DNA from 2 places in the Gordonia iterans genome. Region 1 is predicted to be linked to the other one. Evidence: riboswitches for the same ligand, from Rfam matches in the RefSeq annotation. Region 1 holds a riboswitch; the other holds the start of a gene.
The links. A riboswitch is a leader RNA that binds a small molecule or an ion and turns the genes downstream of it on or off. The one in region 1 is predicted to bind cyclic di-AMP.
Positions count from the first base shown of each region.

Region 2: it holds a riboswitch for cyclic di-AMP, as region 1 does, so the genes downstream of both, C6V83_RS12920 (C40 family peptidase) here and C6V83_RS04705 (transglycosylase family protein) in region 1, are expected to answer to the same signal.

Region 1 covers NZ_CP027433.1:1,011,726-1,018,952, forward strand. Annotated here, with positions in the region: gene C6V83_RS04690 (DNA repair helicase XPB) at 1-1,047, opposite strand, end outside; gene C6V83_RS04695 (helicase-associated domain-containing protein) at 1,094-3,421, opposite strand; gene C6V83_RS04700 (hypothetical protein) at 3,497-3,688, shown strand; gene C6V83_RS04705 (transglycosylase family protein) at 3,869-4,468, opposite strand; cyclic di-AMP (ydaO/yuaA leader) riboswitch at 4,476-4,666, opposite strand; gene C6V83_RS04710 (flavin reductase family protein) at 4,923-5,444, opposite strand; gene C6V83_RS04715 (hypothetical protein) at 5,441-5,650, opposite strand; gene C6V83_RS19000 (cold-shock protein) at 5,795-6,208, shown strand; gene C6V83_RS04725 (DUF2771 family protein) at 6,239-6,835, opposite strand; gene C6V83_RS04730 (MFS transporter) at 6,849-7,227, opposite strand, start outside.
Region 2 covers NZ_CP027433.1:2,816,629-2,823,855, forward strand. Annotated here, with positions in the region: gene C6V83_RS12900 (AMP-dependent synthetase/ligase) at 1-199, shown strand, start outside; gene C6V83_RS12905 (glycosyltransferase family 4 protein) at 535-1,653, opposite strand; gene C6V83_RS12910 (peptidase MA family metallohydrolase) at 1,653-3,128, opposite strand; gene C6V83_RS12915 (C40 family peptidase) at 3,199-4,251, opposite strand; gene C6V83_RS12920 (C40 family peptidase) at 4,344-4,922, opposite strand; cyclic di-AMP (ydaO/yuaA leader) riboswitch at 4,941-5,123, opposite strand; gene C6V83_RS12930 (DEDD exonuclease domain-containing protein) at 5,718-7,227, shown strand, end outside.

The DNA.
Region 1 (7,227 bases):
CCACGGGGCGTCGTACCGCTTGGGGCCGATCAGGCTGAACACGTCGCCCTCGCGGCCGTCCTCGCGGACCAAGGTCGCGGTCAGCCCGAGCCGCCGCCGCGACTGCAGGTCCGCGGTCATCCGGAACACCGGCGCGGGCAGCAGATGCACCTCGTCGTAGATGATCAGGCCCCAGTCGCGGGAGTCGAACAGGTCGAGGTTCCGGTACTCGCCCTTCGACTTGCGGGTCATCACCTGATACGTCGCGATGGTGACCGGACGGATCTCCTTGCGTTCCCCGGAGTACTCGCCGATCTCGTCCTCGGTCAGCGAGGTCCGGGCGATCAGTTCGCGCTTCCACTGCCGGCCGGCGACCGTGTTGGTCACCAGGATCAGCGTGGTGGCCTGCGCCTTGGCCATCGCGGCCGCGCCGACCATCGTCTTTCCCGCGCCGCAGGGCAACACCACGACGCCGGAGCCGCCCGCCCAGAACGAGTCCGCGGCCAACTGCTGATAGTCGCGCAGTTCCCAGTCGTCCTGCTCCAGCGCGATCGCGTGCGCCTCGCCGTCGACGTACCCGGCCAGGTCTTCGGCCGGCCAGCCGATCTTGAGCAGGGCCTGCTTCAGGCGACCGCGTTCGGACGGATGCACGACGACGGTGTCGTCGTCGAGCCGGGCGCCGAGCATCGGCGCGACCTTCTTGTTGCGCAGCACCTCTTCGAGCACGGCGCGGTCGAGCGAGACCAGGCTCAAGCCGTGGGCCGGGTTCTTCACCAGCTGCAGGCGGCCGAACCGGCCCATGGTGTCCACGACGTCGACCAACAGCGGCTGCGGGACGGGGTAGCGGGAGTAGGTGACCAGCGCGTCGACCACCTGCTCGGCGTCGTGCCCGGCGGCTCGGGCGTTCCACAGCGCCAGCGGCGTCACCCGGTAGGTGTGCACGTGCTCGGGGGCGCGCTCGAGCTCGGCGAAGGGGGCGATGGCCGCGCGGGCGGCACCGGCCTGGGGATGGTCGATCTCCAGCAGCACGGTCTTGTCCGATTGGACGATGAGGGGTCCGTCAGTCACCCGGCCATTGTCCTCCGCCCGGGAGTTCCCTGCCACCAGGGGTGCGTCAGAGGAGCTCGAGGTTGGTGATCCGGTGCAGGGAGAACCGCGCGTCGGGGTCGGCATCGGTGGCGCCGAGCAGATGTCCGGCGTGCAGCGCGCGCGGGCGGACGACGTGCCGGCTGGCGGCGCCGTGCGCATCCACATAGCCCAGCCGCACCGGGCGGCCGGTCCGCAGTGCGAGCTGAATCAGGGCCGAGGCGCTCTCGCCGCCGCCGGAGACGCGCACCTGTCCGCGCGGCGCCTCCTCGGCGCGGTCGGCGGCGCGCAGCCGGGACACCACGGTCTCCAACTGACCGGGTGCGATCCGCGCGCGGCGAGATCGGGGACGCACGGTCGCGGCGCGGACGGGGACCCGGCTGCCGCGACTGCGCAGATCCACCAGCGTTCCGGTGGAATCCTCGCCGGCCGGCGCGAAGCCGTGCCGGCGGAGCGCCTCGACCACCTCGCGCAGCGCGGCGGGCGACACGGCCACCGTCGAGGCCAGTGCCCGCAGTGAGACCTCGGCCGCGGCGTCGCTGGAAAGGACAGCGGCCAGCAGGGCCGGATCCTCACAGCGGACGAACGACGACGCCACGCCCACCCGCAGGCTGCCGTGCCGCCGGGCGACGTCCTCCACCAGGTAGGTCAGCGACTGCGGGACCGGAGTCCGGGACCGGCTCTCCAGCAAGGCGACGATCTCCGAACCGGACCGCCCGGTGTCCAGGGCGCGCCGCAGACTGTCTTCGCTGATCCGGTATACCGACGCCGCGCCGCCGGACTCCAGATCGGCGATCGCCGTGACCTGCTCGGCCAGGTCCGGCGTCATCGGTCCGGGCACCATCAGCGTCAGATCGGCCTGCACCAGGAAGTGATCGACCGGAACCGGCAGTGCGCGGTTCATCGCCGCGAGCACCGCGGCGGCATCCGCCTCGTCGTCCGGCCCGGACTGCAGCAGCAGCCGGGCGGGCCCGGTGAGGCAGCCGTGGGCGACCATTCCGAGCTCACGCGCCTCGCGCAGGGTCTCGCCGACGAACCGCCTGGTCCACCGGCGCAGCTGGCGCGGGTGACGCCAGGCGAGCGTGGCGGCGAGCGCATCGACCTCGACGGGCGCGGCAGGCGGGACGTCGAGCAACGGGGCGAGCACCTGCCTGCGGGTCAGCGGCGCCGACGCGTCGAACAAGTCGCTGGACAGGGCCGCTAAAGTGTTGCCGTCCCGGTCTGTATCGCCGATCTGCCAGGGACGCCGGGGCACGTCCAGCCAGGCGGCGGCCAGCGAGTACCACCGACGTTCGGGCGTGGTGTGCAGCCACGCGTCGACAGCCGCGGTGGGTGCGAAGGCCTCTTCGCCGTTCCAGTCGGCGGGTTCGGGGTCGGGCAGCCCCGCGTCCACCAGGCGATGCGCCGCGAGGACCTCGACCAGCAGGCCGACGCGGGTCACGGTCAGGCCGGTCGCTTTGGCCAGCCGGCGGAGTTCGCGCACACCGAGTCCGCCGGACTTGAGGGTCGCGGCCGGCGTGCGGCCGAGGACGTCGAGCAACTCGGCGGCGTGCCGCAGCAGTTCCAGGGCCTCACCGGCGCCCGCGGCATCCACGTCGCCGGCGCTGAACCGTCCGGATCCGGCGCTCAGTGCGGGCGCGGCCAGCGATGCGGTCTCCAGGGCGGGTTCCCCGCGCAGCAGCTGTCCGGCCATCGGCGTGAGTTCCACGGTCTGCTCGTCGATCCGGAGCAGCAGTCCCGCCGCGAGCAGTCGCGGGACGGGGGCCGCCGGATCGGCATCGGGCGCGGCATCGCGGCTGCGGCCGAGCGGCGGGCCCGCGGCCAGTGTGGCGAGGAGTTCGCGGGGGCGTTCGTCGAGGCCGTCGAGCAGGGCGCGGATCTCGTCCGGTGCGGCGGTCGCCAGCGGCCCGAGCAACTGGTGGCCGCGCCACGGCAGTGCGGCGCTCAGGTGGATTCCCGCGACCCATGCGGTCTTCTTCCCGGTGCCGGCGCCGGAATCCCAGATCAGGCCGCGGGCCTCGAACTCGCTCAGCCGCGCATCCACCTCGGCGCGCTTGAGCCGGCGACCGAGCCGCGCGACGACGTCCTCGCGGGTGACGGGTCCGATCAGGTCGTGCCTGCTGTTCCCGTCCCCGGCGTCGAGAAACGCCTCGAGCACCGCCACCCCGGCCAGGTCCAGGTCGTCACCGGCCAGCGAGAGCGAGGACGCCGACAGAGCGCGGTGAGCGAGGATCGCCGAGCCGCGCGGGGGAGGGGAAGCCAGATCCGGTCGTGCGGCCAGCAGTCGGGTCAACTGCTCGTCGGAACGGTCGGCCAGAGTCTCGGCCAGGCCGCGCAGGGGGCGGTCCGGAGTCACCCGGCAGATTCTACTTGCCTGCACCGGGAGGCGAATCGCGAGCTTGCCGAAAGGTTCCGCGGCGGGCATGGCAGAATGTGGCTCGTGGCTAAGAAGAATGTGTACAGGGACAACGGTTGGCCGGACATCGACGTCGAGGACCACGCGGTGACCGAGTTCACCTCGCACCTCGCCGGTGCCCTCTCGCCCTTCGGCAACGAGACCACTTTCCCGGTCCCGGCGAGCGAACTGCCGTTCATCCAACCGCACACCGTCGTCAACCGGTGACGCCGCGCGCCGCTCGGCGCGCACGCCCGGACGGGAAGGACCCCGCATCGATGCGATGCGGGGTCCTTCGTATTCGCCGTCGCCTCGGGCGGCGCGCAGGGCGAGGCGGCGGATGCGCGAGAGCCCCGCGCCGAACAGTCGGTGCGGGGCTCTCGAAAAGCGCTCGGGTGCTCGCCTGGATCAGTGGATGCCCAGGAGGCCCTTGTTCTGGTTGAAGAGGTCCAGCTGACCCTGGTCCAGCTTGAAGCCGTGCTTCTCGGCGGCCTCGGCGGCGCCGCGGATCTCCGGGGTGGCGCTCTTCTTGGCCTGCGAGATGGCCTCGTCGCTGTCCTTGGCGGCGCCGGCCTGCGGGGCCTGCTCCTGCTTCTTGAACGGGTTCTTGATGCTGGGCTTGCCCGGGTGCGCACGCTGCGTCGGGCCCGAGAGCGCGGTGCCGCAGGTCGGCCACGCGCCCTTGCCCTGGCTGGCCAGGACCTTCTCGGCGACGTAGATCTGCTCGGCCTTGGAAGCCTGGTGCGCGTACGGGGCGAACTGGCCGCCGCCGTGGCTGGTCCAGGTGCTCGGGCTGAACTGCAGGCCGCCGTGGTAGCCGTTGCCGGTGTTGATCGACCAGTTGCCGCCGGACTCGCACTGCGCGACCCGATCCCATTCGGCGTCGGTCGCCGCGGCGGAGTTGCCGGCGCCCATCAGGGCGGCGCCGCCGCCGATGACGGCGGTGGTCAGGGCGACCTTGGCGAAGGTCTTGGTGGTGCTGTTCGTCGTCTTGGCGTGACGTGCCATGGGGTGTGCTTCCTCTCTCCACGCGCCTGCGAAGTAAGCTGTCGGGTTCGAGCGAGAGGTGCTCGGCCCGTCGGCGGACTTGCGTCCGCCGGCCGGACTAAACCCCAAGGCGCAGGCCTGACGACCTGCGCCGGTATCCGGTGGATGGTGGGTCCCCCGCCCTCGTTCCTGAACTGTCTGGTTCGGTGTCCCCGGTGGCGGAACGAGGCTGGGCGCGACCACCGGGATATTGATTTGTCGGTGGCCGCAGGGCCGACCGGATTGAAGACTACGTAATCCGTTCGGGTGAGTCACCCCAACCGAAAACCAGGGTTTTCCCCCTGGATGCGGGGCATTGCGCCGCGTATCGCCGTTGCCGCAGGTCCGGCCACTGAGGGTCATCCCGTAGCCGGTTCGTTATCCGACCGTTATGTGACAAAGGTCACGGCTAGATTGAGATCTGGCACACGCGGCGTCACGAGTCGAGTGCGCGCCGCGCCTCCAGCGCGCGGAAGGTGCTGGCATGGAACACCAGCGGTTCGACGGAGGGGTCGCTGCGCAGCGCTTCGATGCGCAGCAGTACGACGACGTGGTCACCCGCCGGGACCTCGCCGGCCACCGAACAGGACAGATGCGCGGTGGCGCCGGGGACGAAAGCCGCGCCCCGCGGCTGCACGATGGGGGTCCATCCGGCGAACCGGTCCGCGGTCGGCCCGGCGAGCCTGCGGCACAGCCCGGCCTGGTCGGCGGAGAAGACGCTGACGCCCAGCTCGCCGGCTTCCCGCAGGGACGGCCAGGTCTCGGACTCCCGGCGCACGCACACCGACACCAGCGGCGGGTCCAGCGAGACCGTGGTGAACGCGCTGGCGGACATGCCGACGAGACCGTGCGCGCCGTCGTTCACCCGCCGGCAGACCGCCACCACCCCGGACGGGAAGCAGCTGTACGCCTGCTTCAGCGCGGCCGCATCGTCGGCGGGAGCGAGCGGCGGGGTCATCGGTTGCGGCGCCCGGACAGCACGGCGGACACGACCGCCAGCAGCAGGCCGAGCGGAGCGAGCATGGCCAGCAGGTAGGTGATCACCACCAGGAGCTGAGAAGATTCGCGGACCGCCGGAATGATCAGCGCGATGCTCGCCACGGCGCCGACGAGGACCATGATCACCGCTGCCGGGAGCAGCGCCGACGACTTCTGGGTCTGCATGGCCACCACGGTAGCCGGGCGCGTAACATCAGGCGAAGTGCGCCTGTGGCTCTCCCGGGAGACCTCTCCCGGTCGGGGCCGGGCGCATTCCCATGGGATCTCCTCGCCCGCGGGCGACGACGAACAAGTGTGAAGGTGAGCAGAGTGCCGACCGGTCGGGTGAAGTGGTACGACTCCGAGAAGGGCTTCGGGTTCCTGTCGCAGGAGGAGGGCGAGGACGTCTACGTCCGCGCCTCCGCCCTGCCCGCCGAGGTGGACGGGCTCAAGGCCGGTCAGCGCGTGGAGTTCGACATGGCGGCGGGCCGGCGTGGACCGCAGGCGTTGCGGGTGTCGGTGCTCTCCGACGCTCCGAGCGTGGCCCAGAACGTCCGGGAGAGTCAGCGCACTGCCGCCAAACGGCACACCCCCGACGAACTGCACGGCCTGATCGCGGACCTCATCACTCTGCTGGAAGGCAAGGTGCAGCCGGATCTGCGCAACGGTCGGTACCCGGACCGCAAGACGGCCCGGCGGATCTCCGAGGTTGTACGCGCGGTGACCCGCGAACTGGACCGCTGAGACGGTTCCCCACCCGGTCGACGCCCGGTCTCAGCCGCGTTCGACGGGCAGTTCGGTGCGATTGGCCGGTCCCGGGTAGCCGACCGGGGCCGTGGCCACCGAGTAGTGGCCGCGGAACAAGAACTCGCCCTGGCCTGACTCCACCCCGTCGGGTGCGTCGATGAGCACCGCCGATGCGGGCTTGATCTCGATGCCGAGGAGCGTGCGCTCCGGCGTCGACTCGAGCACCTGCGTGTAGGTGGTTCCGGATCGGTGCCACCACTGCTTCGGCACGATTCCGGCCGGTGTGGCGTAGATCGCGGTGAGCTCCCACGGTCCCGAGGCGATGTCCTCGGGGACCGACAGGGTGAGCGACTGGCCGGTCTCGACGGGGAACTGCGACTGCGGCAGCTGTGCGATCTCCTCGTTGCTCAGGAAGCGCGGCCGACAGTCCGCCATCTTCACGTCGCAGAAGTAGGTCGGGGCAATCTGTGCGTAGTGCGGACCCGCGGCCACCGAGACCTGCGGATCGGCATGCGGGGTGCTCCGCACCAGCAGGGTGGTGGCCACGGTGACGATCGCGGCCGCCACGACGACCACGGTCGCCGTGATCGCCAGGGTCTTCTTGTCGGAGGGCTGGAGGGACAAGGGACTCCTTCGCTTATCGGGTTCTCGGCCGGCGGGGCTGGTCGGCCGGACGCGCGGTCTGCTGCGGACGGGTGGGCCGTCCCGACGGGCTGTCGTGCTCGACCGCGGCGGTTCTCCGGGTGGGAGCCGGGGTCGTCCTCTCTGCTGCCGGCGTCTGCACGGTCAGGGGCGAAGTCGGCGCCGGGTCGGTGGGCCGGCGCCCGCCGACCCCGGGTACCAGGGTGGCGCCCCGGCTGGTCAGCACGGTCTGGGCCAGGCCGAAGCCCATCAGCACCGCGATCACGGTGAAGCCGATCCACAGCGTGGTCGGCAGCACCACGCCGAGGCTCGCGCCCAGCACCCAGCACAGCTGGAGCACCGTCTCCGACCTGCCGAACGCGGAGGCGCGGGAC
Region 2 (7,227 bases), 1.8 Mb from region 1:
CGACCTGCACGCCGAGATCCAGTCCGCGATCGACGAGGCCAACGCCACCGTGTCGCACGCCGAGGGCATCAAGAAGTTCCGGATCCTCAAGACGGACTTCACCGAGGAGACCGGCGAGCTCACCCCGACGCTGAAGGTGAAGCGCAAAGTGGTGGCCGAGAAGTTCTCGCACGCCATCGAGAAGATCTATCGGAAGTAGTTCTCTTCTTTCGTGTGTTCGGCCGGGTGTGGCCGGGGATCTTCGTTCTTGCTCGTCCTCGCCCTCGATCCTCGTATCGAGATCGAACACCTGCCCCTCGATGAGGGCTGCGGGGGGCGCTGCGAATCGAAATCCCCGGCCACACCCGTCGGATCTCCGGAAAGAGCCGCTGACGGAGCTCGCCCAAGGAGCGAGAACTTCCGGCGTGAAGCCCGACTAACGCTCGACAGCGCGCATGAGCGCCTCCGGCTGCCGTGGGGCTGCGCGAATCCCTTGTCCCAGAAGAGGGTCCGCCTGTAGCAACTCAGGTCACGGTGAACGGGGGGTCGCAGCGGTCAGAGCAGCTGTTGCAGGCGCGCGGCCTGGTGGCGCCACTGCCAGTTCTCCACGGTCCACCGGCGTCCGGCCTCGCCCATCTCCCTGGCCCGCTGCGGATCACGCAGCAGTGAGACGACGGCATCGGCGATCGCGCCGACATCGCGGCCGTCCACCACCAGGCCCGTCTCACCTTCGCGGACCGTCTCCGGAGCGCCCCCTGAATCACCGGCGACCACGGGCACCCCGGACGCCGACGCCTCCAGGAAGACGATGCCGAGCCCCTCGACGTCGAGCCCGCCCCCGCGGGTCCGGGTGGGCATCGCGAAGACGTCGGCCATCGCGTGGTGGCCCGGAAGCTCCTCCGCCGGAACGGATCCGGTGAACGTCACCCGGTCGGAGACGCCGGTGCGCGCGGCGAGACTCTTCAGCCGGTCACCATACGGACCGCCGCCGACGACCATCAGATGCACGTCGGGCACCTCGTCGATCAGCTGCGGCAATGCCCGAATCAGTGCATCCTGGCCCTTGCGCGGGACCAATCGGGAGAGACAGAGGACCACGGGCCGGTCGCCCAGCCCGTAACGGTCGCGCAGCACTTGGCGCGCGACCGGGTTCGGCGCGAACCGGTCGACGTCGACCCCACAGGGCAGATACTCCAGGGCGCCCCAGCGGCCGAACGCGGAGGCGAACCTGCCGCGCGTGTACTTGCTGACGAAGGTCACGACGTCGGCGGTCTCACCGATCACCCGAAGCACCTGGCGCGCGCCGAGAAGCATGGACCAACCGACCTCGTGACCGTGTGTGCTCGCCACGATGCGTTGTGCGCCCGCCTGCCGCAGCACGGGCCCGAGAACGGCCAGCGGTGCCGCCGCGCCGAACCAGACAGTGTGAATATCGTTCTCCCGCACCAGCTTCGCCGCTCGGCGCGCTACCGCCAAGGACGGCAGCATGAGTGTCGTCGGATGGCGCACGATCCGGTAGGGGGCGGCGGCGTCGTACGCTTCGCAGCCCTTCCAGCGCGGCGCGTACACGATCACTTCCTCCGCGGGGAGGTACCCGATCAGGTTCTCCAGATACGACTGGATTCCGCCGGGGCGCGGCGGGAAGTCGTTGGTGAGCAGCAGCGTGCGGCGCATCAGCGCACTTCTCGCCGAAGCCAGGTCTGCCACTGGCGGACAAGCTCGGCGGTGTCCGCGCCCAGAACGGACTCGACCGCGGTGTCGACCTGCGCCGCAGCGCCGCTCTGGGCGGCGGCCAGGTACATCCGGCGCAGCTTGTCGTCGCCGAAGCGGTCGGCGACGAACTCGGCGAAACTCCAGGAGCTCTGATACGCGAGACGAGCCGCATCGGCACTCCCGGCGAAGTCCTCGTCGGTGGGCAGTCCGGTGGGCAGGTCGCCGCCGGCCACCTCGGCGGCCAGTTCTGGGGCCACGTCGGTCAACTCGGCGTCGGTGCCGCGACGTCCCACATACTCGGCCACTCCTTCGGTCAGCCACATCGGGGCGTCCTCGGCCGTGTCCACCCGGGTCGCCACGTGCGTCAGTTCGTGACGCAACACCACCGCCACTCCGGCCGGAGAGAGCTGAGCCGCCGTCGGCGCCATCACCACCCGCTGCCCCACGACGGTGCGCGATCCGCGATCGATCCGCGAGTACACCGTGGCGGCGGCCGCGGCGGCGATCCGGTCCGGGTCGCTCCGCGTGAACGCGGCGAACTGCGCGGCATCGCCGGTCACCATCAGCACGGCCCGCTGCGCCCAGTCGTCGCCCCAGAAGTCGCTCACCGCGGCGACCGCCGGGCCCAGTTCCCGCCGAACCGCGGCGACCGTGGCTTCGGTCCCCGGATACGACAGGATCGACGACGCCCCGCCTGCGGTCTTCACATCGGCGGCCTGCACTCCGCCGAACGCCCACGGAGGCGACTCCGGCGGCGGGGCGGGTGCTCCCGGATCGATGCTGGGGTCAGGCGCCAGCGAGCCGTCGCCGAGAAGCTTCCACTCGTCGCCGTAGCGAGCGAAGGCGAGCGCCTCGGTCACTTCGATCACCGGTTCGTCGACGCCGGGGCGGGAGACTCCGCCGAGCGCGTACCTCAGTTTCACGGGAGTCACCCAGCTGTCGGAACTGCCGTTCTCCCCCAACGACACCCCCAGCGCTCCGCCGATCAGCCGGTCCGGCGCGTCCGACTGGACCACCGTGTAGTCGAAAGTGCGCAGCACCAGGTTGGCCCCGCGCGGCTCCGCTGGGCGGGCACTGCGCGGCGGGCGCTCCGAGCGCGGCGCCGACCGAGCCGTGGAGTGCGTCGTGGACGGCTCCTCACCGGTCCGCTTCGGCGGCGTCGGTCCCAGATCGGCTTGCGTCCGGTACCAGCGGTCGCGGAACTCAGGTGTGGCGAGCGGATCGATCAACGCCCCCAGCTGCGCTTTGTCGCCGCCGGTGAGCGCTGCCACAAGGTCGTCGAGCAACGCGTTCACGCCGTCTGCGCGCTGCTGCTCGTAGACGTTCATCGGCGTCGTGGAGACCGCGGTGCTCGACGACGACGGCGCTGCGCCGTCGTCGTCGCCACAGGCAGCGAGGCCGAAGACCAGCAGACCGACCAGACCCGCCGAAACCACCCGGGCGACACCGGATCGACACGGCGGAATCAGACGCGATGCCGGAACCAACCGGCAGGCTGCGGACAAATCAGTACCGTCGTGCGGTATTGAACGGGCCGGCCTTGTCGACGGGGACCACCGCGACCGGCACCCCGAAGGTGGACGCGTGAATCACGTAGCCGTCGCCCACGTACATGCTGACGTGGTGCGCATCGTCGTAGTGGATGATCAGGTCGCCCGGCTTCAGATCCTTGCGGTCGACCGGTCTGCCGCCGCCCATCTGCGCCTGGCTCGTGCGCGGAATCGTCTTGCCCGCCTGCTTGTAGGCCCACACCATCAAGCCGGAGCAGTCGAACTCGTCGGGCCCGGTGGCGCCCCACACGTACGGGTCGCCGATGCGCGTCAGCGCTGCGTGCACGGCGATCAGTGCCGGGGACGTGCCCTTGGGCACGATCCGGGGATCGAAGTCGTACTTCGGGCCGCGCAGGGCGGCCAACTGACGGCCGGTCATCGAGTGGTAGACGGCGCGCACACCGATCGCCTCGAGCTGCAGCTCGGCCTGCTTGGCCTGCAGGTCGCCTCGCTTGCGCTGGGCGTCCTTGACCGCGGCCGCCGCGTCGGTGCCGGCCTTCTCCGCGTTCTTCTTGGCGGTCGCGGCGGTGCTCGCCGTCTTCTTGACCGCGCGCAGATCCGCGGTGGCCTGCCGGGAGATCACCTCGAGGTCGGTCATGTTGTCGAGCAGGTTCTGCGGCGAATCGCTCACCAGCATGGCGTAGAGCCGGTTCACCCTTGCACCGCGATAGCTCGCGCGCGCGAGGGCATCGATCTTCACCTGCGCCGCGTCCATCTTCTTGGTCGCGTCGTCGAGCTGCTTCTGGGCCGACGACGCCTTCTTGCGCGACAGGACGACCAGCTTGCGCTGCTTGTCGTACTCGGACTGCGCATGGTTCATCGCCTCGGCCGACTTCTCGGCCTGAATCGAGAGCTGCTTGTAGCGCTTCAGGAGTTGGTCGGGGTTCCGCGCGGGGTCGGCGTTCGACGTCGCCGGCTGCGCGATCGCGACAGTCGCCGCGGTGGCCAGCACCGCGACGGTCGCCACGGCTCGGCGCGTGCCGCGGCGCAGGAAATCAGTCGTACGCATCACTTCAGAAGTTCCCTACCGGAGCCAGAGCGAGCCGTGCGCGTTCGAAGGCGCACGGCTCGCTCTGGGAGCATTCACAACGTTGACCAGGCTCAGTACCGGCGGATGCCGGTGAGCTGCCAAGCCTTGACCTTGTCGCGCTTGACGGGCACGCCGTAGGTCGAGGAGTGCACGAAGATGCCGTTGCCGGCGTAGATCCCGGCGTGGCCTCCGCCGTTGAAGATCAGGACGTCACCGGGCTTGGCATCGGCGAGCGAGGCCACCCGCTTGCCGCCGCCGAGCTGGCCGTAGCTGTCGCGCGGGATGGTCTTGCCGGCCTGCTTGTAGGCCCAGTGGACCAGACCCGAGCAGTCGAAGGCGTTGGGGCCCGCGGCACCGTACGAGTAGGGGGAGCCGATCTTGGACTCAGCGGCGCGCAGCGCCTTCTGGGCGCGGGCCGGCTGGCTGTTGATCAGGCCGCCGTTGTTGTTGCCCTGCTTGAACTGCGGCGGAATCTGGTTCTCGTTGACGCCCGGAACCTCGAAGTCGCCCACACCGGGGATCGAGATCGGCGCCGCATCGGCGGGGCCGGCGGCGAGCGCGAGGGAACCGACGGCGATCGAACCGGCGATCACGGCAGTCTTGGCGGCCTTCACGGCAGCACGGGGCTGTTCCATACGGTGTTTACCCACGGAAAAAGTTCTCCTTGTAGTTTCTCCCTTGACCGCCGACCGGGTTAGCTGTCGGATTCGGGCCGGAAGAGATGGCCCTACGCGGTCTCCCGCGATTCACCCCGATCCGGCGGGCGACGGCGAGTGGTGACTCACCTGTCGCACTCCGGAGGAAGTGGGTCCCCGGTTCGCGCCCCTTGTGCAGGTTGGCGATTAGGCGGTGCCCTCCCGGAACTCCCTGGTGGAAGCCCCATGTGGGAAGGTCTCGAAAAGATTACGAAACCTTGACGGCAGATGTCCACCGAACCGGCGACAGGAGTCCGCGGCACGCCTCAGCCGACCGCGCGCAAGAATCCCCGTCCGGCGCTCCGCGCAGGGCCTCCACCTGCATCGATGTCGCGTCTCGCCGCGTTCGCGACGGTCGGCGAGATCAGCGCTGTGGCGGCCAACACATCCACCGCATCGTGGAGATCACGGACCGCCCCCTCAGGGTCTTCCCCGGGGTCGAAGCCCCTGGTCGCAGGGGCGAAGAAGACCTGCATCAGACATCCGTCGCAGGCCCTTCCCCGCCCCGGGCAGGTGGCGCAGTCGATTCGCACTGTGATCTACCTCTCATTCATTGATGAATCGAGTGTCACGTGCGATTTCGCCCGGCACGCGACACGCCGGAAGCCGGCCCAAGGCTCGACCCCGGCTGGAGAGTATTCGGCGCCTCCGACAGTTCCGGGCACCCGCGCACCCACGTCGTCAGACCGGCCCGCCGCTGCGCCGGGCGATGCTCGTCGTGGTGTCCGAGGGTCGCGCTAGCGTGCCGGCATGTCGCAATTGAGCTTCGCCGACCTCCCCGACGACGAGGAGTTCGCGACCGCCTCGCTGCTGCACACCACCCTGGTCGTCATCGATCTGGAGACCACCGGCGGCAGCGCCGAGCGCGACGCGATCACCGAGATCGGCGCGGTCAAGATCCGCGGCGGCGAGGTCGTCGGCGAGTTCGCCACGCTCGTCGATCCCGGCCGCGCGATCCCGCCGCAGATCGTCTCGCTCACCGGGATCACGAGCGCGATGGTGCACGACGCCCCGCCCATCGAGGAGGTCCTGCCCGCGTTCTTCGAGTTCGCCCGCGGCACGATCCTCGTCGCCCACAACGCCCGATTCGACATCGGCTTCCTCAAGCGCGCCGCGGCCCGCCAGCACCTGCCGTGGCCGTTCCCCGCCACACTGTGCACCGTGGTGATGGCGCGCCGGATTCTCAGCCGCGACGAGGCGCCCACCGTCAAACTCAGCGCGCTGGCCGACCTGTTCGACGTGTCGGTGAAACCGACACACCGAGCACTCGACGACGCCCGGGCCACCGTCGACGTCTTCCACCGGCTCCTCGAACGCGTCGGCAACCAGGGCGTCCACACCTACCGGGACCTCACCCGCTACCTGCCGCGCGTGTCTCCGGCAATCCGCGCCAAGCGCGCGCTGGCCGCCGGCCTCCCTCACCGGCCCGGCGTGTATCTGTTCCGGGGCCCCGGAGAGGAGGTCCTCTACATAGGGACCGCCGTGGACCTGGCGCGGCGCGTCGGCAGCTACTTCTCCGGAGACCCCCGGCCACGGATGGCAGAAATGGTCGGGCTGACGCAGCGCGTGGATCACATCGAATGCGCGCACGGCCTGGAGGCCGGCGTCCGCGAACTCACGCTGCTCGGCGCCCACAAGCCGTCGTTCAACCGCCGCTCCCGCAACCCGCAGCGCGGCTGGTGGATCACGCTCACCGCCGAGCGGTTCCCGCGCCTCAAGGTCTCCCGGTCTCCGGGCGAGGTCGCCGTCGGCCCGATCGCTCAACGCGGCGCGGCCGCCGACATCGCCGACGTCATCGCCGGCGCGGCCGGGTTGCGCACCTGCACGGCCGGTCTCACCAGCGCCGACCATCACTTCTGCATCGGCACCGCCGGTGCGGCCACGCTCCCCGATCCACTCGTCGCCGCGATGCCGGGCGCCTGCCGGGCCGCCAGCGACCGGCCGCAGACGGTCCCGGACTATCTGCCGCGGGTGCGGGCGGCACACGACCTCGTCCTCGGGTTCGACGACGAGTTGCTCGACCGCCTCACCGCCCGATTGGAGCAACTCGCCCGATCACGTCGCTTCGAATCGGCGGCCCGCGCCCGCGACCGGCTCGCCGCCACCATCGACGCGCTGGCTCGCTGCCAGCGCCTGGCGGCGATCGCCCGGCTCCCCGAGCTGGTCCTCGCCCGGCCCGGCACCGCCGGCGGCTGGGAGTTCGCCGTGGTCCGCTTCGGCCGCCTCGCCGGCGCCGGCTGCGCTCCGCCGGGCGCGGCGC